4 regions of the Pseudomonas sp. FG35 genome follow, and region 3 is predicted to be linked to each of the others. Evidence: predicted binding sites of a transcription regulator. Region 3 holds the regulator's gene; each other region holds the start of a gene.

Region 1 (7,741 bases), on a different contig from region 3:
TCGGACATGGTTTTTCCAGAGCCTTTGGCTGATGAACCGGCAACGCATTGCCGATCCGGTTTTCAATCAGGCGCTTTTCTACAAGAGCGCCCGCGTGGCACGAAGGTGTGCCGTTCCATCCCCGCTGCTCGGGTTAAAAGAGCTTAGATGCCGGGACAGAGAAAAAAGTTGAAGCAACAAAATGACTCAAAGCAACCCTTCGTCGAATAGTACCCCAGTGTAAACGTGGGTCATTCTCACTAAAGGATTAACCTCATCATCCAGCGCGGGGCCGATCATACCGGGGTTTGGCCAACAAACGCTGGATAAATACGCGGTTACTTATGGCCATAGCATCTTTTTCGTTACGTCCTTATGACAAAACGGTCATTCCATCGATGTGACTCATTGGTTAGAACTGGACACAGGTTGACGTCGCAACGGCGTCAACACCTTGGCTCGCCACGCCGGCAGCGAGCCGCCAACGGCAGAGTTTTTCTGCCAGACCTCAGTTGAGGTCGACGCGACAAAAACAGTCAACAAGTGAGGGAAACACCCTATGAGAAGACTTAAGCGTGATCCGTTGGAAAGAGCATTTTTGCGCGGATATCAATATGGCGTTGGTGGCAAATCCCGTGAGCTTTGCCCATTTACTCTACCGTCGGTACGTCAAGCCTGGATCAACGGCTGGCGAGAAGGACGCGGCGACAACTGGGACGGTATGACCGGCACTGCGGGAATCCACAGACTCAACGAACTTCACGCCGTCGGCTGACACAGGGCACTTATTGCGACACGACAATCTGATTTCGTAACGACCTGATCACCATGCACGTCCTTCCCGGACGGCGGGCTACGGCCCAGGGGCTCCTTCGAGGAGCCCTTTTTTATGCCTGCCTTTTAAATCCGCAAATCAGCGCTTGGCGGCGATCGCGTCCACGGACTCGCGGATCAGCGCCGGGCCCTTATAGATGAAGCCGGAGTAGATCTGCACCAGGCTCGCGCCGGCAGCGATCTTCTCGGCCGCATGCTTGCCTTCGGTGATGCCGCCCGCCGCGATGATCGGCAGCTTGCCGCCCAGCTCGGACGCCAGCACTTTCACGGTGTGGGTGCTCTTCTCACGCACCGGCGCGCCGGACAGACCGCCCGCCTCGTCACCGTGTTCCATGCCTTCGACGCCCACGCGGCTGAGGGTGGTGTTGGTGGCGATCACCGCGTCCATCCCGGTTTCGATCAGCGCCTGGGCGACTTGCGCGGTTTCTTCGTCGGTCATGTCCGGCGCGATCTTGATCGCCAGCGGTACATGTTTGCCGTGGCGCAGGGCCAGTTCGGCGCGGCGCGTGGCCAGGTCCGCCAGCAATTGCTTGAGCGAATCACCGAATTGCAGGCTGCGCAGGCCCGGAGTGTTCGGCGAGCTGACGTTGACCGTGACGTAACTGGCGTGGGCGTAGACCTTGTCCAGGCAGATCAGGTAGTCATCCACGGCGCGCTCGACCGGGGTGTCGAAGTTCTTGCCGATGTTGATCCCCAGCACGCCCTTGTATTTGGCCGCCGCCACCCGCGCCAGCAGGTTATCCACACCGAGGTTGTTGAAACCCATGCGGTTGATGATCGCCTCGGCTTCCGGCAGGCGGAAAATCCGTGGTTTCGGATTGCCCGGCTGCGGGCGCGGGGTCACGGTGCCGATTTCGACAAAACCGAACCCCAGCTGGGCGAAGCCATCGATGGCCGCGCCGTTCTTGTCCAGACCGGCCGCCAGACCGACAGGGTTCGGGAACTGCAGGCCCATGACGTTTACCGGCAACGACGCCGGCGCCTTGCACAGCAAGCCATTGAGGCCCAAACGCCCGCCCGCGCCGATCAGATCCAGCGACAGATCGTGGGAGGTTTCCGGGGAAAGTTTGAACAACAGCTGACGGGCCAGGGTGTACATGGGCGGCTATGACTCGGGCGGCGAAAAGAGGCGGCGATTATAGCCGGGCATCGCCCCGCCGCGCGAGGCGCACGGGTAAATCGGTGCGCATGGCATATGCCTTGCACCCTCCTCGGCATCAGCCCGCAGGCCAATGGTGGCGCGCAGGCAAAGACAATGGCGTCGTCTCTCGGTTTTGCGCGGGCAAAGCCTGGGACGACGTTTTTTTTGAGGGTGGCTTTCATGACTCAAACCTCCGCCGGGCCGCTGGCCTGGGTCAACGGCAGCGATGCCCCGGAAAAAAGTGCGATCAACCTGGGCTTCATGGCCCTGAGCGACTGCGCCTCGCTGGTGGTCGCCGCCACCCAGGGCTTTGCCCAGCCTTACGGCCTGACCCTGAACCTCAAGCGCCAGAGTTCCTGGGCCAACCTGCGGGACAATCTGGTCAGCGGCGAACTCGATGCCGCCCACAGCCTTTACGGCCTGATCTACGCGGTGCATCTGGGCATCGGCGGCGTCGCGTCAACCGACATGGCGGTACTGATGGGCCTGAACCAGAACGGCCAGAGCCTGAACCTGTCCCACGGTTTGCAGGGCCTGGGCGTGACCGGTCCTGAAGCGCTGCACCACCATGTGCACCAAACCCGCGCAAAACTGACCTTCGCCCAGACCTTCCCGACCGGCACCCATGCCATGTGGTTGTATTACTGGCTGGCGAGCCAGGGCATTCATCCGTTGCAGGATGTCGACAGCGTGGTGGTGCCGCCACCGCAAATGGTCGCGCACCTGCAGGCCGGGCGCATCGATGGCTTCTGCGTCGGCGAGCCGTGGGCGGCCAGCGCCGTGCAGCAGAATCTAGGCTTCACGCTGGCCACCAGCCAGACCATCTGGCCCGATCATCCGGAGAAAGTTCTCGGCTGCACCCGCGCGTTCGTCGAGCAGTACCCCAACACCGCCCGCGCGTTGGTGATGGCGATCCTCGAAGCCAGCCGTTTCATCGAAGAAAGCCCGGAAAACCGCCGCAGCACCGCGCAGTTGCTGAGCGCTGCGGAATACCTCGACGCCCCGGTGTCCTGCATCGAACCACGCTTTCTCGGCGACTACGACGATGGCCTGGGCAATCGCTGGCAGGACCCGCACGCCCTGCGCTTTCACGGCGATGGCGCGGTGAATCTGCCGTACCTGTCGGACGGCATGTGGTTCATGACCCAGTTCCGCCGCTGGGGCTTGCTGCGCGATGACCCGGACTACCTCGCCGTCGCCCGGCAGGTGCAACAACTGGAGATCTATCGCGACGCGGCGACTGCTGTGGGCGTCGCAGCTTGGGGCAAAGACATGCGCAGCAGCCAGTTGATCGACGGCAAAATCTGGGACGGCAGCGATCCGGCCACCTACGCCCGGAGCTTCAAGCTCCATGCGCTGAGCGACAGCGCGCCCCTTCTTGCCCAGCGCTGACAGGAGACCGCGAATATGTTGCGCATTCTGCTGATCAACGACACCGCGAAAAAAGTCGGACGCCTGAAAGCCGCGCTGACCGAGGCCGGTTTCGAGGTGATCGACGAGTCGGGCCTGACCATCGATTTGCCGGCGCGCGTCGAAACGGTGCGTCCGGACGTGATCCTGATCGATACCGAGTCACCGAGCCGCGATGTGATGGAGCAAGTGGTGCTGGTCAGCCGCGACCAGCCCCGGCCGATCGTGATGTTCACCGACGAACATGACCCCGGCGTGATGCGTCAGGCGATCAAGTCCGGGGTCAGTGCCTACATCGTCGAAGGCATTCATGCACAACGCTTGCAGCCGATTCTCGACGTGGCGATGGCCCGCTTCGAAAGCGACCAGGCCTTGCGCGCCCAGCTTCAGGCGCGCGACCAGCAACTGGCCGAGCGCAAGCGCATCGAACTGGCCAAAGGACTGCTGATGAAAATGAAGGACTGCAACGAAGAAGAGGCCTACACCCTGATGCGCCGCCAGGCCATGAGCCGCCAGCAGAAACTGATTCAGGTGGCAGAGCAGATCATCGCGATGAGCGAGTTGCTTGGCTGAGCTGGCACAAATCTCGCTAGGCAATCCCTACAGGTAACCAACGGCGGTTGCCCCACCTACGACAAAGACGTCGCTCACCTTCTTCGCCCCTTTCGGCGATCCGGGTAGCGGCGTTTTTTCGTTTTGGCCCCACAGCCCGGGGCCGGTGGTGCGGCCGTGGCGGCGCCCCACTGTGCTGGTTCTGACTCCTTCTCGAGATTCTCTACAGCTGAGGTGCGCGATGAATAAAAGCTTCTGGAAATCCGGCCACACCCCGACCCTGTTCGCGGCCTTCCTGTATTTCGACCTGAGCTTCATGGTCTGGTACCTGCTCGGCCCGCTGGCGGTGCAGATTGCTGGCGACCTGCACCTGACCACCCAGCAGCGCGGTCTTGTGGTCGCCACGCCGATTCTGGCTGGCGCGGTATTGCGTTTTGCGATGGGCATGCTCGCCGATCGCCTGTCGCCGAAAACCGCCGGGCTGATCGGCCAGGTGATCGTGATCTGTGCGCTGTTCGGTGCCTGGAAGCTGGGCATCCACAGTTACGAACAGGCCCTGCTGCTCGGCCTCTTCCTCGGCATGGCCGGTGCGTCGTTCGCCGTGGCCCTGCCGCTGGCCTCGCAATGGTATCCGCCGGAACATCAGGGCAAGGCGATGGGCATCGCCGGGGCCGGCAATTCCGGGACTGTGTTCGCGGCACTGATCGCCCCGGTGCTGGCGGCGGCGTTTGGCTGGAGCAATGTATTCGGGTTCGCCCTGATCCCGTTGATCCTGACCCTGGTGCTGTTCGCCTGGCTGGCGAAAAACGCGCCGGAGCGGCCGAAAGCCAAATCCATGGCCGACTACTTCAAGGCCCTGGGCGATCGCGACAGCTGGTGGTTCATGTTTTTCTACAGCGTCACCTTCGGCGGCTTCATCGGCCTGGCCAGCGCCCTGCCCGGTTACTTCAACGATCAATACGGCCTGAGCCCGGTGACCGCCGGTTACTACACCGCCGCCTGCGTCTTCGGCGGCAGCCTGATGCGTCCCCTCGGTGGCGCACTGGCTGACCGATTCGGTGGTATTCGCACGCTTTTGGCGATGTACACGGTCGCCGCAGTTTGTATCGCGGCGGTCGGTTTCAACCTGCCAAGTTCCTACGCGGCGCTGGCACTTTTCGTCTGCACCATGCTCGGTCTCGGCGCGGGTAATGGCGCGGTGTTCCAACTGGTGCCGCAACGTTTCCGTCGCGAAATCGGCGTGATGACCGGACTGATCGGCATGGCCGGCGGCATCGGCGGCTTTGCCCTGGCGGCAGGCATGGGCGCGATCAAACAGAGCACCGGCAGCTATCAACTGGCGCTGTGGTTGTTCGCCAGCCTTGGCGTATTGGCCTGGTTCGGTCTGCACGGGGTCAAACGTCGCTGGAGAACCACTTGGGGTTCGGCGGCCGTGACCGCTGCCCGGGTCTGAGGCCCGAATGGCTCTGCAACTGAGCTTCGCCGAAGCCAGCGCCACAGGCCCCCGCGCGGAAAATCAGGACGCCTTGCGCCTGGTGACCCCGGCTCCGGCGCTGGCTGCCAGCAAAGGCTTTCTGTTCGCCATCGCCGACGGCGTGAGCCAGTGCGCCGATGGCGGGCTGGCCGCACGTTCGACCTTGCAGGCGCTGGCACTGGACTATTACGCCACTCCGGAAACCTGGAGCGTGGCCCAGGCCCTCGATCGTCTGCTGCTCGCGCAAAACCGCTGGTTGCAGGCCAACGGTGGCGGCCAGCCGCTGCTCACCACCGTCAGCGCGCTGGTCCTGCGCGGCCGGCGGTTTACCCTGGCGCACGTCGGTGATTGCCGGGTCTATCGCTGGCACGCCGAGACCTTGCAACGGATCAGCGAGGATCACGTCTGGGATCAACCGGGCATGCAGCACGTGCTCAAGCGCGCCATGGGGCTGGATCAGCATCTGGTGCTGGATTTTCTCGACGGCGAACTGCGTGACGGCGAATGTTTTGTGCTGCTCAGTGATGGCGTTTGGGCGGCGCTCGGCGATACCGCCATTGCCGGAATCCTGCGCGATCAACCGGATCTTCACAGTGCCGCGCAAACCTTGGTCAATGCCGCGCATCTGGCCGGCAGTCAGGACAATGCCAGTGCGCTGTTGGTGCGGGTGGATGCTGTTGGCGAGGCCAGCCTCGGCGATGCGCTGATTCATTTGCAGCAGTGGCCGCTGCCCACGTCGTTGAAACCGGGTCAGGTCTTTGAAGGCTGGCGGGTTCAAGAGGTTATAAGCCGGAGCCAGCAATCGTTGTTGTATCGCGTGCTCGATGGTCAGGGCCAGGCGTGGCTTTTGAAGACGTTGCCTGCACAACTGGCAGACGATGCCCAGGCCGGTCAGGCCTTGCTGGCAGAGGAATGGTTTCTCAAACGCGTCGCCGGGCGGCACTTCCCTGAAGTCCATAGCGCCGGTCAGCGTCAGCATTTGTACTACGTGATGCGTGAATATTCGGGGACGACCCTGGCTCAGTTGTTCGGGCAAAACGGCCCGCTGCCGCTGGCTCAGTGGCAGGATCTGGCCGAACGCCTTCTGCGGGCTGTCGGCCTGTTGCATCGACGGCAGATCCTGCACCGCGACATCAAACCGGAAAACCTGCACCTGGGGGACGACGGCGAGTTGCGCCTGCTGGATTTCGGTCTGGCGTATTGTCCCGGTCTGTCGCAGGACGCACCGTCGACCTTGCCCGGAACCCCGAGCTTCATCGCGCCGGAAGCCTTTCAAGGCACGGCGCCCAGCACACACCAGGATCTGTATGCGGTAGGCGTGACCTTGTATTTCCTGCTTATCGGGCATTTTCCCTACGGCGAGATAGAAGCCTTCCAGCGCCCGCGTTTCGGGGTGCCGGTGAGTGCCGGTCGCTATCGCCCGGATCTGCCGGAATGGCTGGCGCAATGCCTGGAGCGCGGGGTCTTGGCCGACCCATTGCAACGTTATGAAACTGCTGAAGAATGGCTGCTGGCTCTGGAACAAGGTGAACGCCGCAGCCTGAATGTGCGCCCTCGTCCCTTGCTGGAGCGTGAGCCGCTGAAGGTCTGGCGGACACTGGCGCTACTGGCACTGCTGGGCAATCTGGTGCTGCTGTTCCTGCTGTTTCATGGCTGACGCGGCGCTCCATTAACGGGCGTGCCGCTTCCATTCAGTGCAAAAACCACAATGAACATCTGGCCAATTCCAGCCTTACCCCAGTGAATTCGCGGCCCGCCGCGACTTGGCACAACCACTGCATTAACGTTTTCAACTGACATAAAGCCCGACCTTCAACGACGAAGGCCAGGCTTCCCGAGAGAACGGGACAAGGACAAAGGCGTCCTCGCTAGGTAACTGGCGGGACGCCTTTTTTGTTTGCGCCATTTTTGTCGAGCAAGGCCTGACTGCCCACAAGAGGCAAGCCCGATGCTCCCGGAGAACCTGATGAAAAAACTCAAACTGGTGATGATCGGCAATGGCATGGCCGGGGTTCGCACCCTGGAAGAACTGCTGAAACTGAGCAACGAGCTGTACGACATCACGGTCTTCGGCGCCGAACCGCACACCAACTACAACCGCATCCTGTTGTCGCCGGTACTGGCCGGCGAACAGACCTTCGAAGAGATCGTGCTCAACGACCTCGACTGGTATCTGGAAAACAACATCAAACTGCTGCTCAACCGCAAAGTGGTGGAGATCGACCGGGTCAAACGCCGAGTGATCGCCGAGGATGGCACCGAGGCCGAATACGATCGTCTGCTGATCGCCACAGGTTCGACCCCGTTCATCCTGCCGATCCCCGGCAACACCTTGCAGGGCGTGATCGGCT
Region 2 (7,741 bases), on a different contig from region 3:
ACTACAACCCGGAAATTCACATTGGTGCTTTCGCCTTGCCGCAGTACGTGTTGCAAGCGGTGAACAAGCCAAGCAACGACTGATCATTCGCGGGTCAGAAAAAGCCGAGGCCGGTGTGCGAAAACACGCCGGCCTCGGCTTTTTTCATGTTGCATCGGTGTAAACCTTTTGAACGATCAATCCTGACAAAAGTCGAGATAGGTGTAAGCCCATTTGCGGGTTTGATCGAGGAGGCTCCGATGTCAAAGTGGAAAGTCACTTTCGTGGACGATCATGGTGAAACGATCGACGAAGTCTTCGAGTGCGAGGAATGCCCCAGTCATGAACGGGCAGCCCGCCTCATCAAGGAACGGTTGCTGCCGGTCGCCGCCGAGCTTGACCTGAACGATCTGGAAGGGCGCACCGCCGATGCCGGCGTAAAAAGCCTGAAAACCCAGAACAGCATCGAAATCCGCAGCATCACCCCAATCTGAATCTTCCTTTACATTGCTTACCAGGCCTTGGCAGCGGCTCTATCTTGGGGCTACTCTGCAAGCGAGATCAGCGAACGGATCGCTAAGGTCTGGTCTTGTCAGCTACATGCTTGTTTCCCGCCGGCAACGCGGTTGCCGTAAGCACCCGGGCCCTGTGGGCCAGTGCAGGGAATACGGAAAGTCTATCCATCTATGCGAGGGGGACGATTCATGAGCACAGCCTATCAAGAAGACATCAGCAGCAGCGTGCTGCGCCGCATGAAAGAAGGCGGTTTCGATTTTTCCCGATTCCATCCCATCGAGTTCTACGCCATTTTCCCGGACGAGGAGCGGGCACGCAGGGCGGCAGGCAAATTTCGCGGTGAATCCATCAATGCCCAGGTCAGTGCGCGCGACGACGGCGCCTGGTCTCTGGAATTGAGCAAGGTGATGTACGCAACCTACGACGACATTGGCGATTTCGAGCAGGGCTTTTCGGCGGTGGTCGAGCCCTTGGGCGGCATCATCGAAGGCTGGGGCGTGAAACAGGAGATCCGCAACCGGCACCGTTTGAACTGATCACTCTCGCAACACGTCGAGCAACGGCTGACCTTCGGGTCGGCCGTTGTCGTTTCTGCCCCTGAACGCCTCATGGCAAAACCCTGAAACAAGAATCCGGCGCAAAAAAAAGCCACCTGAGGGGGTGGCTGAAAGGGAAGACCGGAAGGAGAGGAAACCGGTCAGGGTTACGGCCGGGAGGGCTGCCAGGGCAAGCCGGAACAGTGAGGCTGCGTACTTCGTCAGCGACGTTTTTGCAGCGGATGCGCGGATTATCCGCAGCCGCCGACGGGCAGTGAAATCAACTCTGACTATGCTGGTGATAGGCGACGGGACTGCGTCGCAATGAGGCGGGGGCGATCAGGTTGGGGCATTTGCCGCACAGGAATGGTGCGGTACGTGTGGCGTGAATATCCAACCGATTGAAATCAAAGCGTTTATGCCGATGGCACGGGCCTTGCGAAGGCCTGTATGTCCGGAGTGACAAGGAGTACGGCATGATCCGCACCTATTTTGATGAGATGTACGATGCCGGCGGCCAGATCCGCCCGCATTACCGGGAGTTTGCCCGCTGGCTGGCCGAAACGCCTGACGAGCTGCTGGCCCAGCGGCGACGCGAGGCCGATCTGCTGTTCCATCGCGCCGGGATCACCTTCACGCTCTACGGGGACGAGCAGGGGACAGAGCGTCTGATTCCCTTCGACACCATTCCGCGCAGCATTCCGGCCAGTGAATGGCGGATCGTCGAGCGCGGCTGCATCCAGCGGGTCAAGGCGCTGAACATGTTCCTCGCCGACCTTTACCACGAGCAACGCATCATCAAGGCCGGGATCATTCCCGCCGAACAGGTGCTGGCCAACGAGCAATATCAGTTGGCGATGCAGGGGCTGGACCTGCACCGCGATATCTATTCGCACATCTCCGGCGTCGATCTGGTGCGCGACGGCGACGGCACTTATTACGTGCTCGAGGACAACCTGCGCACACCAAGCGGCGTGAGCTACATGCTCGAAGACCGCAAGATGATGATGCGCCTGTTCCCCGAACTGTTCGCGGCCCAGCGCATCGCTCCCATCGACCATTACCCGAACCTGCTGCTCGACACCCTGAAAAGCTCAAGCCCGATCGACGACCCGAGTGTGGTGGTGCTGACGCCGGGTCGGTTCAACAGCGCGTTTTTCGAGCATGCGTTCCTGGCCCGGGAAATGGGCGTGGAGCTGGTGGAGGGCGCGGATCTGTTCGTGCGCGACGACAAGGTCTTCATGCGCACCACCGACGGCCCGAAAGCGGTGGACGTGATCTACCGCCGGCTCGACGATGCGTTCCTCGATCCTTTGGCCTTCCGCCCGGACTCGATGCTCGGCGTGCCGGGGCTGCTGTCGTCGTATCGCTCCGGCAATGTAGTGTTGGCCAATGCTATCGGCACCGGCGTGGCGGACGACAAATCGGTGTATCCGTTCGTTACCGAAATGATCCGTTTCTACCTCGACGAAGAACCGATCCTGAAGAACGTGCCGACCTGGCAATGCCGCAACCCGTCTGAACTTTCCCACGTGCTGGCCAATCTTCCGGATCTGGTGGTCAAGGAAACCCAGGGCTCCGGTGGTTACGGGATGCTCGTGGGGCCGGCGGCGACCACCGCGGAAATCGATGCGTTCCGCGAGCGGATCAAGGCCAAGCCCCACGCGTACATCGCGCAACCGACGCTGTCGCTGTCGACTTGTCCGACCTTTGTCGAAAACGGCATTGCGCCGCGCCATATCGACCTGCGCCCGTTCGTATTGTCCGGCCGCGAAACCCGGGTCGTGCCCGGCGGTTTGACCCGTGTCGCCCTGCGTGAAGGCTCTCTGGTGGTGAATTCATCCCAGGGCGGCGGAACCAAGGACACCTGGGTGGTCGAGGATTGAAGGAAGCCTGCCATGTTAAGTAGAACTGCCTCGGATCTGTACTGGATGTCGCGCTACCTGGAGCGGGCGGAAAACCTCGCGCGGATGCTCGACGTCAGTTATTCGCTGTCGCTGATGCCGCAGGACGGCCGTGGCGACGGTCTGCACGAACTGGCGATGCCGCTGCTGATCACCGGCACGCTGGACGATTACCTGGAACGCCACGGCGAGCTGCATGCCGAGCGCTTGCTGCACTTCTTCGCCCTCGACGCGGCCAATCCGGCGAGCATCTATAGCTGCCTCGGCGCGGCGCGCGCCAGCGCCCATGCGGTGCGTGGCCGGATCACCGCCGACATGTGGGAGAACATCAACGCCACCTGGCTGGAGATTCGCGGGATCGCCAATCAGGGCCTCAGCCGTTATGGCATGAGTCGCTTCTGCGAGTGGATCAAGGAACGTTCGCACCTGTTCCGTGGGGCATCCTACGGCACCATCATGCGCAACGACGCGTTTCGTTTCATTCGCCTGGGGACCTTCATCGAGCGGGCGGACAACACGTTGCGCCTGCTCGATGCGCGTTACGAAATGGCCGGCGATCAGGCCGAAGCAGTCAGCGATGGCACCGCTCACGCCTATTACCAGTGGAGTGCACTGTTGCGGGCGCTGTCATCGTTCGAGGCCTACACCGAGATCTATCGCGATGCGCCCGGCGCCCGGCATGTGGCCGAGCTGCTGTTGTTGCGCGCCGACGTGCCGCGTTCGCTGCGGGCCTGCACCGAAGAGATCGACCAGATCCTCGCGCAATTGCCGGGGGCCAACGGTCGTCCTGCGCAACGACTGGCGGCGGAAATGGACGCGCGTCTGCGCTACACCGGCATTCAAGAAATTCTCGAGGAAGGGCTGCACGCCTGGCTCACCGAATTCATCCCGCTGGTGCGCCAGCTGGGCAACGCCATTCACAGTTCCTACCTGGAGGCCGCATGAGACTTTCCATCAGCCACGAGACCACCTATCACTACGAAGATCAGGTGCGCGCGAGCATCCAGTACCTGCGCCTGACACCCCACGACAGCGAGCGTCAGCACGTGCTGAGCTGGCAGCTCGACCTGCCGCGCCCGGTGCGCGCCCAGCTCGATCCGTTCGGCAACATTCTGCACGTCCTGACCATGGACGAGCCTCACGAAGCGATCATCATCGGCGCCCGGGGGCAGGTCGATATCGACGAGTTGCGCGAAGCGGAGCACGAGAGTCAGTCGGCGCTGCCGTTCCTGCGTTTCACCCGGCTGACCGAAGCTGACGAGGCGTTGCGGGCGTTTGCCGAGAAATCCTGCAAGCAGCGACGGGACCGCAATGCACTGATCGACCTGATGCATGGGCTGAACCAGCACATGACCTACAAGCCGGGCGCCACCGAAGTCGACACCAGTGCCGCCGAGGCATTTGCCGGGCGGGCGGGTGTTTGCCAGGATCACGCCCATGCGTTCCTAGCCTGCGCGCGCAGTCTCGGGGTGCCGTCACGTTATGTGTCGGGTTATCTGTACAGCGAGGATTGCGAGCATCTGGCCAGTCACGCCTGGGCCGAAGCCTGGATCGATGACGCCTGGTACAGCTTTGACGTGACCAATGAACTGGCGCGGCCGGAGCGGCACCTGAAACTGGCAGTGGGTCTGGATTACCTCGACGCCTGCCCGGTGCGCGGGATGCGCCGTGGCGGCGGTTCAGAGCAGATGCACGCGAAAGTGCTGGTGTCGCCGACACCAGCGCCAATCATCTCGGTGCAGCAGCAGTAAACGACGTAGTTGGCTTACTTGGCGGGCGCAACCTTGCGCCCGGCCATGTGCTGCAAATACCCGATCAGTTTCTGCAGATCCGCATCCGGCAACACCTCGGCGGAAAACCCCGGCATCTTCGCCTGCGGCCACTGACGCAGACTCTGCGGATCGCGGATGTAGCGCTTGAGGAAGTCCGCGCCGAAGTATTCGGTCGGGTTGTACGGAATATTCAGGTCCGGCCCGAATTGCGCATCGCCTGCGCCATTCAGGCGATGGCACGCCAGACAGTTCTTCTGAAACAACGCAAAACCCTGATTCACCGGGTCGTCGGCCTTCAACGCAGGATCCGGCAACAGGGCAGGGAAGCGCTCGGCCACTGGCGCCATGCGCTTGATGCTGGCGACTTCGAACGGCCATTGTTCCGGGCTGATATTGCCGGCCTGCGGATCAGTCCACACCAGATAGAACGGTCCGGCGCTGTGCTTGCCTTCCGACAGCGGCGGCCAGGGCTGCGCCGGATCCTCGATGGCCAGCCAGGCGCGAGAGCCTTTGTTGTTCAGTAGCGGCGCGGCGGACAGTTCGGCGGCGAAACCGTCCAGCGCTACGGCTTGCAGGTGATCCTCCGGTTTGATGCCGGTCAGCAGCGCGGCCATCGGCACGGCGCGATAGGTCATGTCCTTCTTGTAGGACACATCATTCTTGACCGTGAGGGTTTGTACCTGAGGATGCTTGAGCAACTCCTCGGTCTGCCAGGTGCGGGTGTTCGCGCCCAGCTCCAGGTTCAGCTGCGCGGCAGACAGGGGCATGCTCAGCAGCGCGGCCCCAAATAGAATGAGCGTTTTCAAGTGATCGCCGTCCATGTCGTGGAAGTGCGCAAAGATTGGCACAGCCACGCTGGCCCGGGTAGCGGGCCAGTCGCATTTTCAGTGGCGATAAACAATACCTGACACTTGAATCAGCCGATGACCTTGGTCAGGTTCGGCAGAATCAACAACAGCGTCGTGGCGAAAAGAATGAGCCCTGCTTGCCGTACTTTCGGTTGTTTGAACATGGCTTGACCGCCTTTATTGTTATTTCCTGATGCCTGCCTGCATATCCATGACGGCAAGCGCTGCACTTCCTGTAGCGAACGCCTGTCTCGGCAAAACCCGACGACAACGACGTACATCTTCACCTTAGGGCCCGCGTCACGCTTCGCTTAGATCCATTTCGTATGTATTTGCTACCAGTCGCTATTAAAAAGGCATGAGGCCCATTGCCAGCTTCTTTGCCGCCCGTTTGCTAGACAGCTCGCGCACCTGAACCGGTTAATCAGGCCACGGATGACCGTCCGTCTGAGCGTGCGCGTCAACGTCATTGAGCGCTGTGGTCATTGAATCCATGACGGGTGAAGACAACAGTGGCAGCACGAATTTCACTCACCGCACAGGTTCGAGGACGTCATGACCCAAGCTTTGATTTTCGACGCGTTACGCACGCCCCGTGGCAAGGGCAAGGCCGACGGTTCGCTGCACAGCGTCAAACCGGTGAACCTGGTGGCAGGGCTGCTGACCGCTTTGCAAGCGCGCACTGCGCTGGACACCAGCCAGGTCGATGACGTGGTGCTGGGTTGTGTCACGCCGATCGGCGATCAGGGCTCGGACATCGCCAAGACCGCGGTGCAGGTGGCCGATTGGGACGTCAGCGTCGCGGGCGTGCAGATCAACCGCTTCTGCGCCTCGGGACTGGAAGCGGTGAACCTGGGGGCGATGAAAGTGCGCTCCGGGTTTGAAGAGCTGGTGGTGGTCGGCGGCGTCGAATCCATGTCCCGCGTGCCGATGGGCAGCGACGGTGGCGCCTGGGCGCTGGATCCGCAAACCAACCTGCACAGCCATTTCACGCCACAAGGCGTCGGCGCCGACCTGATCGCCACCCTGGAAGGCTTCAGCCGTCAGGACGTCGATGCCTACGCGCTGCACTCGCAACAGAAAGCCGCTCGCGCCCGGGCCGACGGTTCGTTCAACAAGTCGTTGGTGCCGGTGCAGGACCAGAACGGCATCATCCTGCTCGATCACGATGAGTTCATTCGCGCCGAGTCGACCCTTGAAGGCCTGGGCAAGCTCAAGCCGAGTTTCGAGATGATCGGCCAGCTGGGCTTCGACGCCACGGCGCTGCGTGTCTACAGCCATGTCGAGCGGATCAACCATGTGCACACGCCGGGCAACAGCTCGGGGATCGTCGATGGCGCGGCGCTGATGTTGATCGGCTCCGAAGCCAAGGGGCGCGCGTTGGGCCTGCAACCCCGGGCGCGGATCGTCGCCACGGCGGTCACCAGCACCGATCCGACGATCATGCTCACCGGCCCGGCGCCGGCCACTCGCAAGGCATTGGCCAAGGCCGGGCTGCGGGTGGAAGACATCGACCTTTTCGAGGTCAACGAGGCATTCGCCTCGGTGGTGCTGAAATTCATCAAGGACATGGCCGTCGACCCGGACAAGGTCAACGTCAATGGCGGCTCGATCGCCATGGGCCACCCGTTGGGGGCCACCGGTTGCGCGATCCTCGGCACCTTGCTCGATGAACTGGAAGCCCGACGCCTGCGCTACGGCCTGGCGACGCTGTGCGTCGGCGGCGGCATGGGCATCGCCACCATCATCGAACGCCTCTGATCCCAAGGAATCCTGTCATGACCCAAGCCATTCGTTACGAAAAAGGCCAGGACGGCATCGTCCTCCTGACCATCGACATGCCGGGCCAGAGCGCCAACACCATGAACGCGGTGTACCGCGAGGCCATGGCCGACAGCGTCGCCCGACTGCTGGCGGAAAAAGATGACATCGCCGGGGTGATCATCACTTCGGCCAAGAAAACCTTCTTCGCCGGTGGCGACCTGAATGAACTGATCAAGGTCGGCAAGCCCGAAGCCAAGGCCTTCTACGACATGGTGCTGACCCTCAAGGGCCAGTTGCGCACCCTGGAAACCCTCGGCAAACCGGTGGTCGCGGCGATCAACGGCGCGGCACTCGGCGGTGGCTGGGAAATCTGCCTGGCCTGCCACCACCGCGTTGCGTTGGACGATGCGTCGGTGCAACTC
Region 3 (7,741 bases):
GGTTGTCGCGGGCTCTACAGGGCGGGGCGATTTGCGCCCTCGGCACCGCACTCGGGGCTGTTCCGGTGCTGGTGATTCGCAACATGCCTCAGGCATTGGGGGATACGCTGTTGGGTTTTGGCGCTGGCGTGATGCTGGCAGCGACCGCGTTTTCGCTGATCGTGCCGGGAATCGCCGCGGCCGAAGGTCTGGGGTTGAGCCCTTGGGGCGCCAGCGGCCTGATCTGCTTTGGCATCATGCTCGGGGCGTTTGGCCTTTATCTGGTTGATCGCCGGGTCTCGGGCGCCTCGCCGGAAATGCTCATCGGCACAGTCGAGCATCCGGTGATTCCGCCGCGGATCTGGTTGTTCGTGTTCGCCATCATTGCCCATAACATCCCGGAAGGCATGGCGGTCGGTGTCTCGGCGGGTGGTGGAATGCCGGACGCAGACAGTCTGGCCATGGGCATTGCCTTGCAGGATGTGCCGGAAGGGCTGGTGATTGCACTGGTACTGGCCGGTGCCGGGATGTCGCGGGTCAAGGCATTCTTGATTGGCGCAGCGTCAGGTCTGGTCGAGCCGGTGTTCGCGCTGCTCTGTGCCTGGCTGGTCAGTCTTGCCGAGTTGTTGCTGCCCTTGGGCTTGGCGTTGGCGGCGGGTGCCATGCTGCTGGTGGTGACTCACGAGGTCATCCCGGAGTCGCGACGCAATGGTCACGAGAAGCTTGCAAGCCTGGGATTGTTGATCGGTTTCTGTCTGATGATGGTGATGGATACGGCGTTGGGCTGAGCCGGGAAGAGGGAGTGAGCTCCCTCGCCTGAAACGGTTTCAACCACCTTCGTCGAAATAGTTGTTGATCAGGGTCACCAGCGCGTCCATGGCTTCCTGTTCCTGGTGGCCGTCGGTACTCAGGTGGATTTTGGTGCCCTTGCCCGCAGCGAGCATCATCATTGCCATGATGCTTTTACCGTCGACCGTGGTTTCCGGGGTGCGGCCCACTCGGATCGTGCAATCGGGAAACTGTCCCGCCACTCCGACGAATTTTGCCGATGCGCGGGCGTGCAGGCCCAGCTTGTTGATGATTTCGATTTCACGAGCAGGCATCGCGGTGTGAATCCTTTAGCTGAGGTCGCGGTGGCGGACCTGGACGTTCTTCAGGGTCTTCTGCAGCGCCTGGCCCAGACGTTCGGTCAGGTAAACGGAACGGTGATGCCCGCCGGTGCAGCCGATGGCAATGGTGACGTAAGCGCGGTTGCTCGCGGCGAAGCGCGGCAGCCATTTGTGCAGGTACGTGTAAATATCCTGGTACATCTCCTCGACCTCGGGCTGGGCCGCCAGATACTCGGCGACCGGCTGATCGAGACCGGATTGCGCGCGCAGTTCCGGCTTCCAGTACGGGTTCGGCAGGCAGCGTACATCGAACACCAGATCCGCATCCACCGGCATGCCGCGTTTGAAACCGAACGACTCCACCAGAAACGCCGTGCCCGGCTCCGGCTGGTTCAACAAGCGCAGTTTGATGGTGTCACGTAGCTGGTACAGGTTGAGATGGGTGGTGTTGATCTTCAGATCGGCGAGATCGGCAATCGGGCCGAGCAGGGCGCTTTCATCCTGAATGGCTTCTGCCAGTGAACGATTGGCGTTGCTCAGCGGGTGGCGGCGGCGAGTTTCGGAGAAACGCTTGAGCAGGGTTTCTTCGTCGGCATCCAGGTACAGGACATCGCATTGAATATGCTTGGCGCGTACGTCCTCGAGCAATTCCGGAAATCGGCTCAGATGGCTCGGCAGATTGCGTGCGTCGATCGATACCGCCACCAGTGGCTGCGCCAGTTCGGTGTGAATCAGGGCACGTTCGGCCAGCTCCGGCAGCAGGCCGGCCGGCAGGTTATCAATGCAGTAGTAACCGTTGTCCTCAAGGACATCCAGGGCGGTACTTTTACCCGAGCCGGAACGGCCGCTGACAATGATCAAGCGCATGATTACGGCCTGTTCTGCTCTTCCAGTACAACCTGGTACAGGGCTTCGTTGCTTGGCGCGCTGCGCAGTCGATCGCGCACGTCCTTGCGGTCGAGCATGCTGGCGATCTGGCGTAACAGCTCCAGGTGCGCATCGGTGGCGGCTTCGGGCACCAGCAGGACGAACAGCAGGTCCACAGGCGCGCCGTCGATAGCGTCGAAATCGATAGGGGCATCAAGGTGCATCAGCGCACTGATCGGCGCTTCGCAGCCCTTGAGGCGGCAGTGGGGAATCGCGATGCCGTTGCCAAAACCGGTGGAACCCAGTTTTTCACGGGCAATCAATGCCTCGAAGACATCTTGCATCTCCAGATCCGGAACTTCCCGGGCGATCAGGTTGGCAATTTGTTCGAGGGCTTTCTTTTTACTGCCGCCCGGCACGTTCACCAGGGAACGGCCGGGGGTCAGGATACTTTCAAGTCGGATCATGGGGTTGGGGGTTATCGACCGGTAGCGCCCTGAAGCAGGCTCTGGGTCTTTTCCTTATGCTTTTTGAGTTGTTTATCAAGCTTGTCGGTCAACGCGTCGATCGCAGCGTACATATCGGTATGTTCCGCGTTTGCGACGACCTCATTGCCGGGAATATGCAGCGTGGCTTCGATTTTCTGCTTCAGCTTTTCGACGCACATCGTGACCTGTACGTTGGTGATCTTGTCGAAATGCCCTTCGAGCTTCTTGAGCTTGAGCTCGATGTACTCGCGCAGAGGCTGGGTAACTTCCAGTTGGTGTCCACTGATGTTGACTTGCATACAGCTTCTCCTTCGTTGCCAGTGCATAAAGCGGCAGGCCGAAAAGCCTGCCACTGGAACGCTGTAACGTGGCTTACATCAACCGCTTGCGTTCGCTCGAAGGCGCGATCCCGAGGGATTCGCGGTACTTGGCGACGGTGCGGCGAGCCACCTGAATGCCTTGTGCCTCCAGTAAACCAGCGATCTTGCTGTCACTCAACGGCTTTTTCTGATTTTCCGCGGCAACCAGTTTCTTGATGATCGCGCGGATCGCCGTGGACGAGCATTCACCGCCTTCTGAAGTGCTCACATGGCTGGAGAAAAAGTATTTCAGTTCATATATGCCTCGCGGGGTATGCATGAACTTTTGCGTGGTCACGCGGGAAATCGTCGACTCGTGCATGCCCACCGCTTCAGCGATGTCATGCAGGACCAGCGGCTTCATCGCTTCGTCGCCGTATTCCAGAAAGCCGCGCTGGTGCTCGACGATCTGGGTCGCTACTTTCATCAGGGTTTCGTTGCGGCTCTGCAGGCTCTTGATGAACCAGCGGGCTTCCTGCAACTGATTGCGCATGAAGGTGTTGTCGGCGCTGGTGTCGGCGCGGCGCACGAAACCGGCGTACTGGGCGTTGACCCGCAGGCGCGGCACCGATTCCTGGTTCAGCTCGACCAGCCAGCGCTCGTTGTCCTTGCGTACGATGACGTCAGGTACCACGTATTCGGCTTCGGTGGATTCGATCTGAGAGCCGGGGCGCGGGTTGAGGCTCTGCACCAGTTCGATGACTTGGCGCAGTTCGTCTTCCTTGAGCTTCATGCGGCGCATCAGCTGGCTGTAGTCGCGGCTGCCGAGCAGGTCGATGTAATCGGTGACCAGACGCTTGGCCTCTGCCAGCCAAGGGGTCTTGGCCGACAGCTGGCGCAATTGCAGCAACAGGCATTCGCCCAGGTTGCGTGCGCCGATGCCGGCCGGTTCGAACTGCTGGATGCGGTGCAGGACGGCTTCGATTTCGTCCAGCTCGATGTCGAGTTCCGGATCGAAGGCGTCGAGAATTTCTTCGAGGGTTTCGTCGAGGTAACCCTGATTGTTGATGCAATCGATCAGGGTGACAGCGATCAGGCGATCGGTGTCGGACATCGGGGCAAGGTTCAACTGCCACAGCAGGTGACTTTGCAGGCTCTCGCCGGCGGAGGTGCGGGTGGTGAAGTCCCACTCGTCATCATCGCTGCTCGGCAGGCTGCTGGCGCTGGTCTGATAGACGTCTTCCCAAGCGGTGTCGACGGGCAGTTCGTTGGGGATGCGCTCGTTCCATTCGCCGTCTTCGAGGTTGTCGACTGTCGGCGCGGTCTCCTGATAGGAAGGTTCCTGGATCTCGGTGTTGGGCTTCTGTTCGGCGTTGTCGGCCATGGGATCGGAGTTGTCGAAGTCGTCGCCGTCTTCCTGGCGTTCGAGCATCGGATTGGATTCCAGAGCCTCCTGGATTTCCTGTTGCAGATCCAGGGTCGACAATTGGAGCAGGCGGATGGCCTGTTGCAGCTGCGGTGTCATCGTCAGCTGCTGGCCCATTCTCAAGACTAGCGATGGTTTCATGGCAGGGGCTTAACACCTTATTCGCCGGCGCTATGCGCCATCCACTACAGGGCGCCGAAGCGCCAAACTTAAGCAAATTATATGCCTGAAACTGTCGTGTTTGCCTAGAGCGCTGTAACAATAAAAGCGTATAAAAAGGCGCTTCAATGTTACAGCACCCGGACGGCTGGTCGAATGCTGTCACGCTTACAGGCGGAACTCGTGACCCAGATAGACTTCCTTCACCAGATTGTTGGCGAGGATGGTTTCTGAGTCGCCTTCGGCGATCAACTGGCCGTCGTTGACGATGTAGGCGGTTTCGCAGATATCCAGCGTCTCGCGGACGTTGTGGTCGGTGATCAGTACGCCGATCCCCTTGGCCTTGAGGTGATGGATGATCTGCTTGATGTCGCCGACCGAGATCGGGTCGACACCGGCGAACGGTTCGTCGAGCAGGATGAATTTCGGTGCCGTGGCCAACGCTCGGGCGATTTCCACGCGGCGGCGCTCACCACCGGACAGGCTCATGCCGAGGTTGTCGCGGATGTGGCTGATGTGGAATTCCTGCAGCAGGCTTTCCAGCTCCTTGCGACGACCTGCCTTGTCGAGTTCCTGACGGGTCTCGAGGATGGCCATGATGTTGTCGGCCACCGACAGTTTGCGGAAGATCGACGCTTCTTGCGGCAGATAGCCGATACCGGCCTTCGCACGGCCATGCATCGGCTGGTGGCTGACGTCCAGGTCGTCGATCAGTACGCGACCTTGATCGGCCTGAACCAGGCCGACGATCATGTAGAAGCAGGTGGTCTTGCCTGCACCGTTCGGACCGAGCAGGCCGACGATCTGGCCGCTGTCGATCGACAGGCTGACGTCACGCACGACCTGGCGGCTTTTATAGGCCTTGGCCAGGTGCTGAGCTTTCAGGGTTGCCATTACTGGGTCTTCTCGTCGGTTTTCTTCTTCGGCTGGATCACCATGTCGATGCGCGGACGCGCTTCGGTGACCTTGCTGCCGGTGGCGCGACCGGCACTGGCCAGTTTCTTCACCGTGTCATAGACGATTTTTTCGCCTTGAGTGACGTTGTTGTCCTTGTCGACGACCTTGGCCTTGTCGATCAGCACAACGCGGTTCTGCTGCGCGTGGTACTGAATGGTCACGCCGTAGCCCTGGACCGGCTTGGCGTCGCCCTGGGTCTGCAATTGCTCGAAGTAGGCCAGGTTGCCCACCGAGGTCACGACATCGATATCGCCATTGGGCGCACGGGTCATGGTCACGGTATTGCCTTTGACGATCATCGAGCCCTGGGTAATGATCACGTCGCCCTTGTAGGTCGCGATGCCATTCTTGTCATCGAGCTGAGCATCGTCAGCCTGGATGCGGATCGGTTGCTGACTATCGTTCGGCAGAGCCCAGGCGCTCACGCTTCCCAGTGCTGCGCCCAGACTGAGCAAAATAGGGAGGGTTTTAACGAGCCTCATACTGTCCTCTTACGTTCGATAGCAGGTGTATCCTGCTTTCCTTCAAATACGCTTTCATTCCCACGCCAGTCGATACACCGCCAGCGCCGTCGATTCTAACGGGTTGCTGGGTCTGCGCATATTGCTGCTGCGGGAACACCGTCATGCGAGTGGAGGTGATCAAGGTGTCGCGGTTCTTTTCGTCGGTGCGCTTGACGCGTACCGAGTCGATCAACTCGACCTCGGTGCCACCGGAGTTCACTTCACCGCGTTCACTGGTCACGTGCCATGGGAAATCGGTGCCGCGGAACATGTTCAGATCGGGCTTGGTGACCAGTGTAATGTCGGTCACCTTGACGTGCTCTGCCTTCTCGGACGTCATTTCGTACTGCACTTTGCCGTCTTCAAGGTACTGGATCGTGTGAGTATTGGTCGCATACCAGTCGATCGGGCTCTCCGCCGCCGAGACGGGGGGCTTGTCGAGAAAGCGCTCAGGGCTGATGTTCCAGTAGCCCACCGCACCGAAAATCGCTGCGATGCAACCGAACAGCAGGATGTTGCGAAACTTTTTGCTAAACATGGTTGGACTCACAGGTACGCGTTGTTGGCGGCGTCGAGGCTGCCTTGGGCGCGCAGGATCAGTTCGCAGAATTCGCGGGCGGCACCTTCGCCGCCGCGGGCCTGGGTGACGCCATGAGCGTGTTCGCGCACGAAGGCAGCGGCGTTGGCTACGGCCATGCCCAGCCCCACACGGCGGATCACCGGCAGGTCGGGCAGGTCATCACCAAGGTAAGCCACTTGTTCATAGCTTAGGCCCAGTTGCTCCAGAAGACCGTCGAGAACCACCAGTTTGTCTTCGCGGCCCTGAAACAGGTGCGGGATCCCCAGGTTTTTTGCCCGACGCTCGACCACCGGGGTCTTGCGACCGCTGATGATGGCGGTCTGAACGCCGGCGTTCATCAGCATCTTGATGCCCTGGCCATCGAGCGTATTGAAAGTCTTGAACTCGCTGCCGTCTTCAAGGAAGTACAGGCGCCCGTCGGTGAGAACACCGTCGACGTCGAATACCGCCAGTTTGATGGCTTTGCCGCGTTGCAGCAGATCGGTGCTCATTTACATCACTCCTGCGCGCAGCAGGTCGGAGAGGTTGAAGGCGCCGATCGGGCGATCCTCCTCATCCACGACAACCAGCGCGTTGATTCGGTGGTCTTCCATGATTTTCAGCGCTTCGGCGGCGAGCATCTCGGCGCGGGCGGTCTTGCCGTGCACGGTCATCACCTGGTCGATGGTAGCGCTGTGGATATCGATGCTGCGATCCAGGGTGCGACGCAGGTCGCCGTCAGTGAAGATTCCGGCCAGTTTGCCGTCCGCTTCAAGAATGACGGTCATGCCCAGACCCTTGCGAGTCATTTCCATCAGCGCGTCCTTGAGCAGGGTGCCGCGCTGTACCTGCGGCAGTTCCTGGCCGGCGTGCATGACATTTTCCACTTTCAGCAGCAGGCGTCGGCCCAGTGCGCCGCCCGGGTGGGAAAAGGCGAAGTCTTCGGCGGTGAAACCGCGCGCTTCCAGCAGCGCCACGGCCAGGGCGTCGCCCATGACCAGCGCGGCGGTGGTCGAGGAGGTCGGTGCCAGGTTCAGCGGGCAGGCTTCGTGTTCGACGTGAACGTTGAGGTTGACCTCGGCGGCCTTGGCCAGCGGCGATTGCGGGTTGCCGGTGACGCTGATCAGCTGGATGCCCAGGCGTTTGATCAGTGGCAGCAGGGTGACGATTTCGTTGGTGGAGCCGGAGTTCGACAGGGCCAGTATCACGTCGTCACGGGTGATCATGCCCATGTCGCCGTGGCTCGCCTCGGCCGGGTGTACGAAGAACGCCGGGGTGCCGGTGCTGGCCAGGGTCGCGGCAATCTTGTTGCCGATGTGCCCGGACTTGCCCATGCCGACCACGACAACACGGCCCTTGCTGGCCAGAATCATCTCGCAAGCGCGTACGAAATCG
Region 4 (7,741 bases), on a different contig from region 3:
CCAGTCAGGCATCACGCCATAGACGGTGCGCTGTCCGATCAGGAACGGATGCGGTCGCATGCCGCGCGCCACTTTGCGCTGAATGCTGTCCAGCCGGGCCGATTGCTCGGCATCGGTCTCTGGACGGGAAGGCAGGATCAGGGGTCGGGCCTGCAACAGCCAGAGCACTTCGCCTTCGGCTTCCCGTGTGACGGCAAACTCACAGTCGACGGGCTCGCCACCGAACAGTGCCAGCAGCTCTTCGAGCAGGCCAACCACGGGCGCGAGGGCGGCGGGCGCTGCAACCTTGCTCTGGGCAGCCTGCTGCCAGAGCCGACCGCCCATGCCACCGGTCACCGAGGCCGTGTCGTTGCCTTCCGACCAGTTAACCACGCGATAGGGCGCGCAGGTGTTGGGGTCATGGGAAAACGCCACGCCGGATCGCAGCACATTCTCCAGCATGGGCTGGATCAGTATTTCATCCGCCGGACACGCCTCGCCATAACTGGCGATGACCTGTTCCACCGCCGGGCTCAGCCCTGCATCGTCGACATTCGGGATCGACAGGAAGGCGCCCGCTAAGGACGCTTGGGCACTGTCCTCGCGCCCGCAACTGGAGCGCACGATCCACGGGGCGGCCGGCAGTCGTTCCCGGATCGCCTGGACACAGGCTTGCCGGTCCCGCCGCCAGTCCGCCACTGTGAATGCCAATAGCGGAGCAATGCAGGCCGAGGTGAGCCGTCCTTGCAGGCTGGACAGCGTCCCGGCCTTGGTAGAGAAATGCAGGGCCATCAGGCGTTATCTCAGCTGGGCGACCCAAATGTTCGTCGAGTACGGAATCTGGATCGAAGGCGTCTTCAGGCCCTTGAGGTAGTCGTCGATGGCGCTGATCACTTCATGGAAATTCGCACCGGCCTGACGCTCCAGCGTGGCGTGGGAGCGCCAGGCTTCCAGGCATTCTTCGATGCTCTGGTGGTGAACGACGCGGGCATCCAGATGCACGACCGGGCCGAACAGTTCGCTGGCGTCGATCACGGCCGTCTGGTCTTCGCGGCGGGTGCCGTAGCCATAACCGGGTACGCGTTCCTTGATGATCGCTTCGATTCGGGCCTGGATCGGGTCTTCCAGGTTGCGGTGGTTCCACATGCAGGCGAACCAACCCCGTGGCTTGAGAATGCGCGCGGTTTCCTTGAGGGCCTGCTGGCGGTCGCAGACGTTGAACGAGCTGCCGAAGGTGACCATGTCGAACGCCTGGGTCGCTTGCCCGGTCGCTTCGCCGGTGCCTTCGTGCCATTTGACATTGGTCAGTTCGGCAGTGCGCTTGATGCCGTTGCCGCGCATTGCATCGTTGGGCTCCACGGCGGTGACGTCCAGACCGCGAGCGGCCAGCATCAGCGTCAGGTGCGCAACGCCGGCGCCGACGTCACAGAATTTGTCGCCCTGTTCGGCACCTGCGATCGAGAGCATGGCATCGATGGCAGCATCGGCGTAGTCAGGACGCTTCAGGTAAGCGTCGGCCAGGGTGGTGTAATCCCATTCGGTTTTCATGCCGGATTCCTTGTATTGATTTTATTGAGTAGATCGTCTGCCAGGTCGTGCCTGGAGCGCAGCGGGTCGAATTCAACCAGCCAGTCCGCTGCCTGCGGTTCATCCACAGGCAGGTCGAGACCGGCAACGTTGTGCAGTTCACCGGCATGAAACCGACGGTAGATGCCCTTGGGATCCCGGCGACCGAGTTCCTCTAACGGTACTTTGAGATAAACCTCGAAATAGCCGGGCAGGTGGGCACGGTTCCACGCATGAACTTCACGAAACAGCGAAATCGTTGCGATCACCACGGTGTGGCCTTGTGCGGCGATCATTCTGCAGAGGTGGGCGTATTGCATGGCCAGCGCGAGTCGCCCTTCGCGGCCATGGTTCTGCGAGCTGGCTGCGGTGGCGCCGAACACCTCGCGCAGCTCGTCGCCGTCGAGCATCACGACCGATTCGCCGCGGCTGCGCAGACGGTCAACGAGATCACCGGCCAGCGTTGATTTGCCGGCGCCTGAAAGGCCCGTAATCCAGATCACCTGCGCGTGAGGGTTACATTTCATAGCATTCTGACCAGTGTCCGGTTTGGATACCTGGCGTGATGAACCTGCACCGGTTCAATACGCGATACAAGTATTCAGTCACGTTCTTTGATGTTGCCAAAAGAGTCGATGGTTAGTTGGCAGAACATCGAGTCGTGCCTGTTTTCAATCAAGTCGTGAAACACATCCTGCGGTAATGGCAAGTTGCTGTATTGACTCTCATAGAACTTCTTGTAAATGAAGTAGCAGTCTTCAGGGGACATCAGGCTGAAACCGAGTGCCAGCTCTTTGAGTTCTTCGCCGTTCTTGGCGATGGGCAGCAAGTTGTTCATTTGCTGCAACCAGACGTCGACGGTCGGGTTGGACTCGTCGGTCGTCGGAACGTAATAGATTGGCAGCCTGCACGTGTTGAGCATGAACGAGACACCGCCGGTCGAGGCATCGGTAATGATGGTGTCGCACTGCTGGTAGAAAACCGTGCTGCTGGTGCCCGTCGTGTCGATGGTGATCCATTCATACGCCGAGAGCTGGTTGCACAGGTCCTTCAGGGTTGGATGCTGAAGGTCGGCCATGTACGGACGCAGGATGAACCGGGCGTGAGGGATCTGTGATTTGACCGCGTTGATCACGGTTTGCAGGTTCTCGTACAGGGAGGCGCCGCTTGGGCAGATTCCCAGTTGGGTCGGCAGCAGTCCGACAACGAAATCATCCGACGCCTTGTTTGACCCGGGAGCGGATTCAAAGAATTTCGGAACCTTGATGGGCAGAGTCGCGACCGGACTGGTCTTGCGCAGGTCGGAGCGCAAGGCTATGCCATCGGCAATCAGCGATTTCAGGGCCTTTCTGTCGGGTCTGTAGCGTTGCAGGCCCGATCTGATCAGATCAAAACCCGATCGGGACGAAGAAATGACCACATCCCAATAGGACGTCAGTTCGGCGTAGTAATACTTGTCTTTGGTCGGCATTCCCACATTGCCGTGGGTCAGGAAAATACCGAAGTTCGAATCGTCGAGCAGTCGGCCAATCCAGGCATCGTTTGAAATGACGACTTGCGAGGCCAGGTTCGCGATGACTTCGACTTCAACCTGCTCAACCGGATAGTCAAGGATCTCTTCTGCCTCCTGCCTGCTCAGGCCGGTCTTGTCGGTCTGCAGCACGATGCAGTTGTAGGCGTGGCGCAGGGCATTGAGCGCCGGGATCAGGTATTCGAGGTAGGTTTTTCCGCCACGGGTGACATTGCTGATCAAATAGACGTTTTTCATTATTGACTTGTACTTTTAAAATTTGCCGTGGCAAAAAAGTTGGATCAGCTGGATTGCGCGTAGACAACTGATTGATATTGTCTTGACGCGTTCGCCATTGAAGATCTGTCATCGGCAGTTGTTTTAAGTCCGCCGTCTCATGACGATTTTATTGATCAAGTGTATTGCGCCCGCTGGGCTGAAGAGTTCTTTTCCATGATGTGTCGCCTCCATTTTATATTGCTTTAAAGTTTGAAGTTTTTAACTAAAAGCTCTGGCGCCTGATGAAAAGCGCCGTCGTTATATCACATCTTGGCTAATGGCTATCAGCGCGCGCGGACTTTATTTTCAGCTGGCACAGGTCGCCTGTAAGCTGCCTGTCCATCCCGTCATTGCGTCGCTGGGCGATATTGCAGCGCTTCGGCCAGATGCTCACGTGATATGGCATCAACCTTCTCTATATCGGCCAGTGTCCGTGCAACCTTGAGCAGCCGATGTGCTGAACGCAGCGACAGGGTCAGTCGCTCACAGGCTGACTCCAGCCAGGTTTCATCGGCTGTGGATAACTTGCAGTGCTTCTTCAGCCCCGGCAAATCGAGAAACGCATTGGCACAGCCCTGACGTTTTTGCTGACGCTCGCGGGCCTCGGCGACCCGCGTGGCCGCGCTGGCGCTGTCCTCTCCCGGTTTCACCGCAGGGTTCAACGCTGTGGCCTCCCGCGCCACCGTCAGGTGCAAATCGATCCGGTCCAGCAACGGCCCCGACAGTTTGTTGCGATAGCGCTGCACCATGTCCGGCGTGCACGAGCACTTGCCGCTCGGTTCGCCAAGATATCCACAGGGGCAGGGGTTCATCGCCGCGACCAGCTGGAATCTCGCGGGAAACCGCACCCGTTCCTTGGCCCTTGCGATCACGATGCAGCCGGATTCCAGCGGTTCGCGCAGAACCTCCAACACCTTGCGATCAAACTCGGGTAGCTCATCGAGAAACAGCACGCCGTGATGGGCGAGGGTGATTTCACCGGGTTGCGGTTTTGAACTGCCGCCGACCAATGCCGGCCCGGAGGCCGAGTGATGCGGTTGGCGGAACGGGCGCTGCGGCCAGTGGGTCAACGGTGCGCCGCTGGCGACGGATTGAATCGCCGCCACTTCCAGCGCTTCACTCTCGGCCAGCGGTGGCAGCAATCCCGGTAATCGGCTGGCCAGCAACGTCTTGCCCGTCCCCGGTGGCCCGCTGAACAGCAGATTGTGCGCACCGGCGGCGGCAATCAGCAGCGCCCGTTTGGCGGCCAGTTGGCCCTGTACCTCATTCAAGTCGGGATAGGGTTTGGCGGCATGGATCAACCCATCCGAGACATAAGGCTCGACCGGTGTATGCCCGTTGAAATGCGCCACGGCCTCCAGCAGATGATCCACTGCGATCACCCTCAGTCCTGACGCCAGACACGCCTCCTCGGCATTCGCCCGCGGCACCACCAGCGTCCGCCCGGCCTTGCGTGCCGCCAGCGCCGCTGGCAACACCCCACGCACCGCCCGCACTGCACCGGATAACGCCAGCTCACCCAGGCATTCCACGTCATCCAGGGTCAACGTCGGCACCTGCACACTCGCCGACAGAATTCCCAGCGCAATCGCCAGATCGAACCGCCCGCCATCCTTGGGCAGATCCGCCGGCGCCAGATTCAAGGTGATCCGCCGCGCCGGAAACTGCAGCCCGGAATTGATGATCGCACTGCGCACCCGGTCCTTGCTCTCCTTCACTGCCGCTTCGGGCAGGCCGACCATGGTCAGCGAGGGCAAGCCGTTGGCCAGGTGAACTTCGACGGTGACGGCGGGGGCATCCACGCCTATCTGGGCGCGGCTGTGGACGATGGCGAGGGACATGGTCGTTCCTTGAGTTGAATCGGGGGCCGCTTCCTGCGGTTTTTTAAGGGTAGTCGGGGAGGAGAGAGTTGGAGGGACGGCTGCCTGGGCAAACCTTCACTGGATGTTGCTGGAGTCGAAATGATTAATCGTCAGGCGTAAAAAAACCGCCAACTAGGCGGACTTTTAATTCGGGATTCAGGTTCCGCCACCGGCGAGCCAGCCATCTGGCTCCAATTCTTTGCCATAGGTCGCGGCGACCTTCAAAAAGTGCCGCTGACTGGCAGAAATCGTATCGGCCAAACTGGGCGCAAACCCAGTGCTGAACATTCAGCATTGGGTGAGCTTAGGAATCTGGGCTTCACGACGCAATCGGACGGCGGGGTTGCCAGCTGTAGGATTCTGCCGAGATTCGGCAGCGAATCCTGAATGGCGGGAAGGTCGTTCCGACCTTCATTCGCGGGCAAGCCCGCTCCCACAAGGGGCCGCATTCACAAAGACACGAGGTGTTACTCCGCCGGCGGCGTCAGCTTCGCTTCCATCTCCGCCACCTTCGCTTCAAGGCTCTCCAGCCTGGCCCGAGTGCGCGCCAGCACCACCATCTGACTGTCAAACTCTTCGCGGCTCACCAGGTCCAGTTTGCTGAAGGCGCTTTGCAGCAGCATCTTGAACTGGCTTTCGATTTCGGCTTTTGGCAAGGGCGTGTCGCCGCTGAACAGGCGGGAGGCGGTGCCGCTCAGGGCGTCGAGGAAGTCTTTGGGCGCGAGCATGGGATATGTCCTGGAAACTATGGCCGGCAGTGTATCACGCAGTGTCTATAGTCATTTGCGCAGGCACGGATGCACGCTTTTCGCGCAACTGGATGCACGGCCACGCACCGTTGTTGTGCGTATCCCGAGTGCCATTTGGGTGATGGCATCTGCCGCAGCGGCCAAGGGATTGAAATCAGTGGTTTTTGGCGAGATGGCAAGCTTTCTGCTTAGACACCTTCGACCCATGCACTGATGCAGTCGCTGTGACGAATGCAGTGCGGCAGACGGAGCGGGGAGTTTCGTCTGGAGCGGTTAGCTGGCGTCGACAACGAAGCGTTACAAAGCCAGGCACTGCGCTTAGACTTGAGTCGGGTTTGTTTTCCTGGGGCAAGTCCACCAATTCGGGAGAGAGTTTCATGAAGCTAGTCACTGCCATCATCAAGCCGTTCAAGTTGGACGACGTGCGCGAGTCGCTGTCCGAAATCGGCGTGCAGGGCATTACCGTTACTGAAGTCAAAGGCTTCGGTCGGCAGAAGGGTCACACCGAGCTGTATCGCGGCGCGGAGTATGTGGTCGATTTTCTGCCCAAGGTGAAAATCGACGTTGCCATCGACGACAAGGATCTGGATCGGGTTATCGAGGCGATAACCAAGGCTGCCAACACCGGCAAGATCGGTGACGGCAAGATCTTCGTGGTCAATCTGGAACAGGCGATCCGCATCCGTACCGGCGAAACCGATACCGACGCGATCTAAGCGCCGCCACAAACCCAACGCCCCAGGAGAAAACAATATGACTCTGCGTAAATTCGCAGGGCTAGGAGCCCTGTTGTCTATCGTAATGCCCGGCCTGGCCATGGCGGCAGACGAAGTGGCAGCTCCAGTCCTGAACTCCGGCGACACCGCCTGGATGCTCACCTCCACAGCCCTCGTGCTGTTCATGACCATTCCCGGCCTCGCGCTGTTCTACGGCGGCATGGTCCGGTCGAAAAACATTCTTTCCGTGATGATGCAGTGCTTTGCCATTACCGGTCTGATCAGCGTCCTGTGGGTCATTTATGGCTACAGCATCGCGTTCGACACCACCGGCATGGAGCAGGGCGTCGTCAACTTCAATTCGTTCGTGGGCGGTTTCGGCAAGGCGTTCCTGGCCGGTGTCACGCCAGCGAGCCTGACCGGCCCGGCGGCGCTGTTCCCCGAGGCGGTCTTCATCACCTTCCAGATGACCTTCGCGATCATCACCCCGGCGCTGATCGTCGGTGCATTCGCCGAGCGGATGAAGTTCTCCGCGATGCTGATCTTCATGGGCATCTGGTTCACCCTGGTTTATGCACCGATCGCGCACATGGTCTGGTCCGGCAACGGCGGCCTGATGTGGGACTGGGGCGTACTCGACTTCGCGGGCGGCACCGTGGTGCACATCAACGCCGGTGTGGCCGGTCTGATTGCCTGCCTGGTACTGGGTAAACGCAAAGGCTTCCCGACCACGCCGATGGCGCCACACAATCTGGGTTACACCCTGATGGGCGCGGCGATGCTGTGGGTCGGCTGGTTCGGCTTCAACGCCGGTTCCGCTGCGGCCGCCAACGGCACCGCCGGCATGGCGATGCTGGTGACCCAGATCGCGACCGCCGCTGCTGCACTGGGCTGGATGTTCGCCGAGTGGATCACCCACGGCAAACCTAGCGCACTGGGTATCGCATCCGGCGTCGTTGCAGGTCTGGTGGCGATCACTCCGGCCGCTGGCACCGTGGGCCCGATGGGTGCCCTGGTCATCGGTCTGGCGGCAGGCGTGGTGTGCTTCTTCTGCGCCACCACCCTGAAACGCAAACTCGG

Evidence for each region. Region 3 encodes sigma-54, which starts transcription at its own class of promoters, with help from an activator protein. Its sites were predicted from a motif close to ANTGGCATNNANNTTGCTNT; they were not measured.
Region 1: a site for sigma-54 is predicted at 2,001-2,020, ahead of ACODTD_RS21340 (CmpA/NrtA family ABC transporter substrate-binding protein). Genes of this name have one in related genera too.
Region 2: a site for sigma-54 is predicted at 1,455-1,474, ahead of ACODTD_RS27075 (circularly permuted type 2 ATP-grasp protein). Genes of this name have one in related genera too.
Region 4: a site for sigma-54 is predicted at 6,117-6,136, ahead of glnK (P-II family nitrogen regulator). Genes of this name have one in related genera too.

What each region holds. Positions count from the first base shown of each region.
Region 1 is NZ_JBMDJR010000011.1:37,837-45,577, reverse strand. It holds gene rlmKL (bifunctional 23S rRNA (guanine(2069)-N(7))-methyltransferase RlmK/23S rRNA (guanine(2445)-N(2))-methyltransferase RlmL) at 1-8, opposite strand, end outside; gene rmf (ribosome modulation factor) at 539-754, shown strand; gene ACODTD_RS21345 (quinone-dependent dihydroorotate dehydrogenase) at 893-1,912, opposite strand; gene ACODTD_RS21340 (CmpA/NrtA family ABC transporter substrate-binding protein) at 2,135-3,346, shown strand; gene ACODTD_RS21335 (ANTAR domain-containing response regulator) at 3,362-3,937, shown strand; gene ACODTD_RS21330 (nitrate/nitrite transporter) at 4,158-5,369, shown strand; gene ACODTD_RS21325 (bifunctional protein-serine/threonine kinase/phosphatase) at 5,377-7,047, shown strand; gene nirB (nitrite reductase large subunit NirB) at 7,357-7,741, shown strand, end outside.
Region 2 is NZ_JBMDJR010000021.1:53,202-60,942, forward strand. It holds gene speE (polyamine aminopropyltransferase) at 1-83, shown strand, start outside; gene ACODTD_RS27065 (hypothetical protein) at 240-473, shown strand; gene ACODTD_RS27070 (ribonuclease E inhibitor RraB) at 684-1,031, shown strand; gene ACODTD_RS27075 (circularly permuted type 2 ATP-grasp protein) at 1,508-2,917, shown strand; gene ACODTD_RS27080 (alpha-E domain-containing protein) at 2,930-3,880, shown strand; gene ACODTD_RS27085 (transglutaminase family protein) at 3,877-4,686, shown strand; gene ACODTD_RS27090 (c-type cytochrome) at 4,701-5,528, opposite strand; gene ACODTD_RS27095 (acetyl-CoA C-acetyltransferase) at 6,111-7,316, shown strand; gene ACODTD_RS27100 (3-hydroxyacyl-CoA dehydrogenase NAD-binding domain-containing protein) at 7,334-7,741, shown strand, end outside.
Region 3 is NZ_JBMDJR010000002.1:197,310-205,050, forward strand. It holds gene ACODTD_RS04940 (ZIP family metal transporter) at 1-767, shown strand, start outside; gene ACODTD_RS04945 (HPr family phosphocarrier protein) at 807-1,082, opposite strand; gene rapZ (RNase adapter RapZ) at 1,098-1,955, opposite strand; gene ptsN (PTS IIA-like nitrogen regulatory protein PtsN) at 1,958-2,422, opposite strand; gene hpf (ribosome hibernation-promoting factor, HPF/YfiA family) at 2,434-2,742, opposite strand; gene ACODTD_RS04965 (RNA polymerase factor sigma-54) at 2,816-4,309, opposite strand; gene lptB (LPS export ABC transporter ATP-binding protein) at 4,496-5,221, opposite strand; gene lptA (lipopolysaccharide transport periplasmic protein LptA) at 5,221-5,766, opposite strand; gene lptC (LPS export ABC transporter periplasmic protein LptC) at 5,753-6,325, opposite strand; gene ACODTD_RS04985 (KdsC family phosphatase) at 6,334-6,858, opposite strand; gene ACODTD_RS04990 (KpsF/GutQ family sugar-phosphate isomerase) at 6,859-7,741, opposite strand, start outside.
Region 4 is NZ_JBMDJR010000005.1:315,399-323,139, forward strand. It holds gene ACODTD_RS12775 (PEP-utilizing enzyme) at 1-771, opposite strand, end outside; gene ACODTD_RS12780 (class I SAM-dependent methyltransferase) at 778-1,527, opposite strand; gene ACODTD_RS12785 (adenylyl-sulfate kinase) at 1,524-2,072, opposite strand; gene ACODTD_RS12790 (hypothetical protein) at 2,147-3,313, opposite strand; gene ACODTD_RS12795 (YifB family Mg chelatase-like AAA ATPase) at 3,682-5,175, opposite strand; gene ACODTD_RS12800 (accessory factor UbiK family protein) at 5,664-5,924, opposite strand; gene glnK (P-II family nitrogen regulator) at 6,323-6,661, shown strand; gene ACODTD_RS12810 (ammonium transporter) at 6,699-7,741, shown strand, end outside.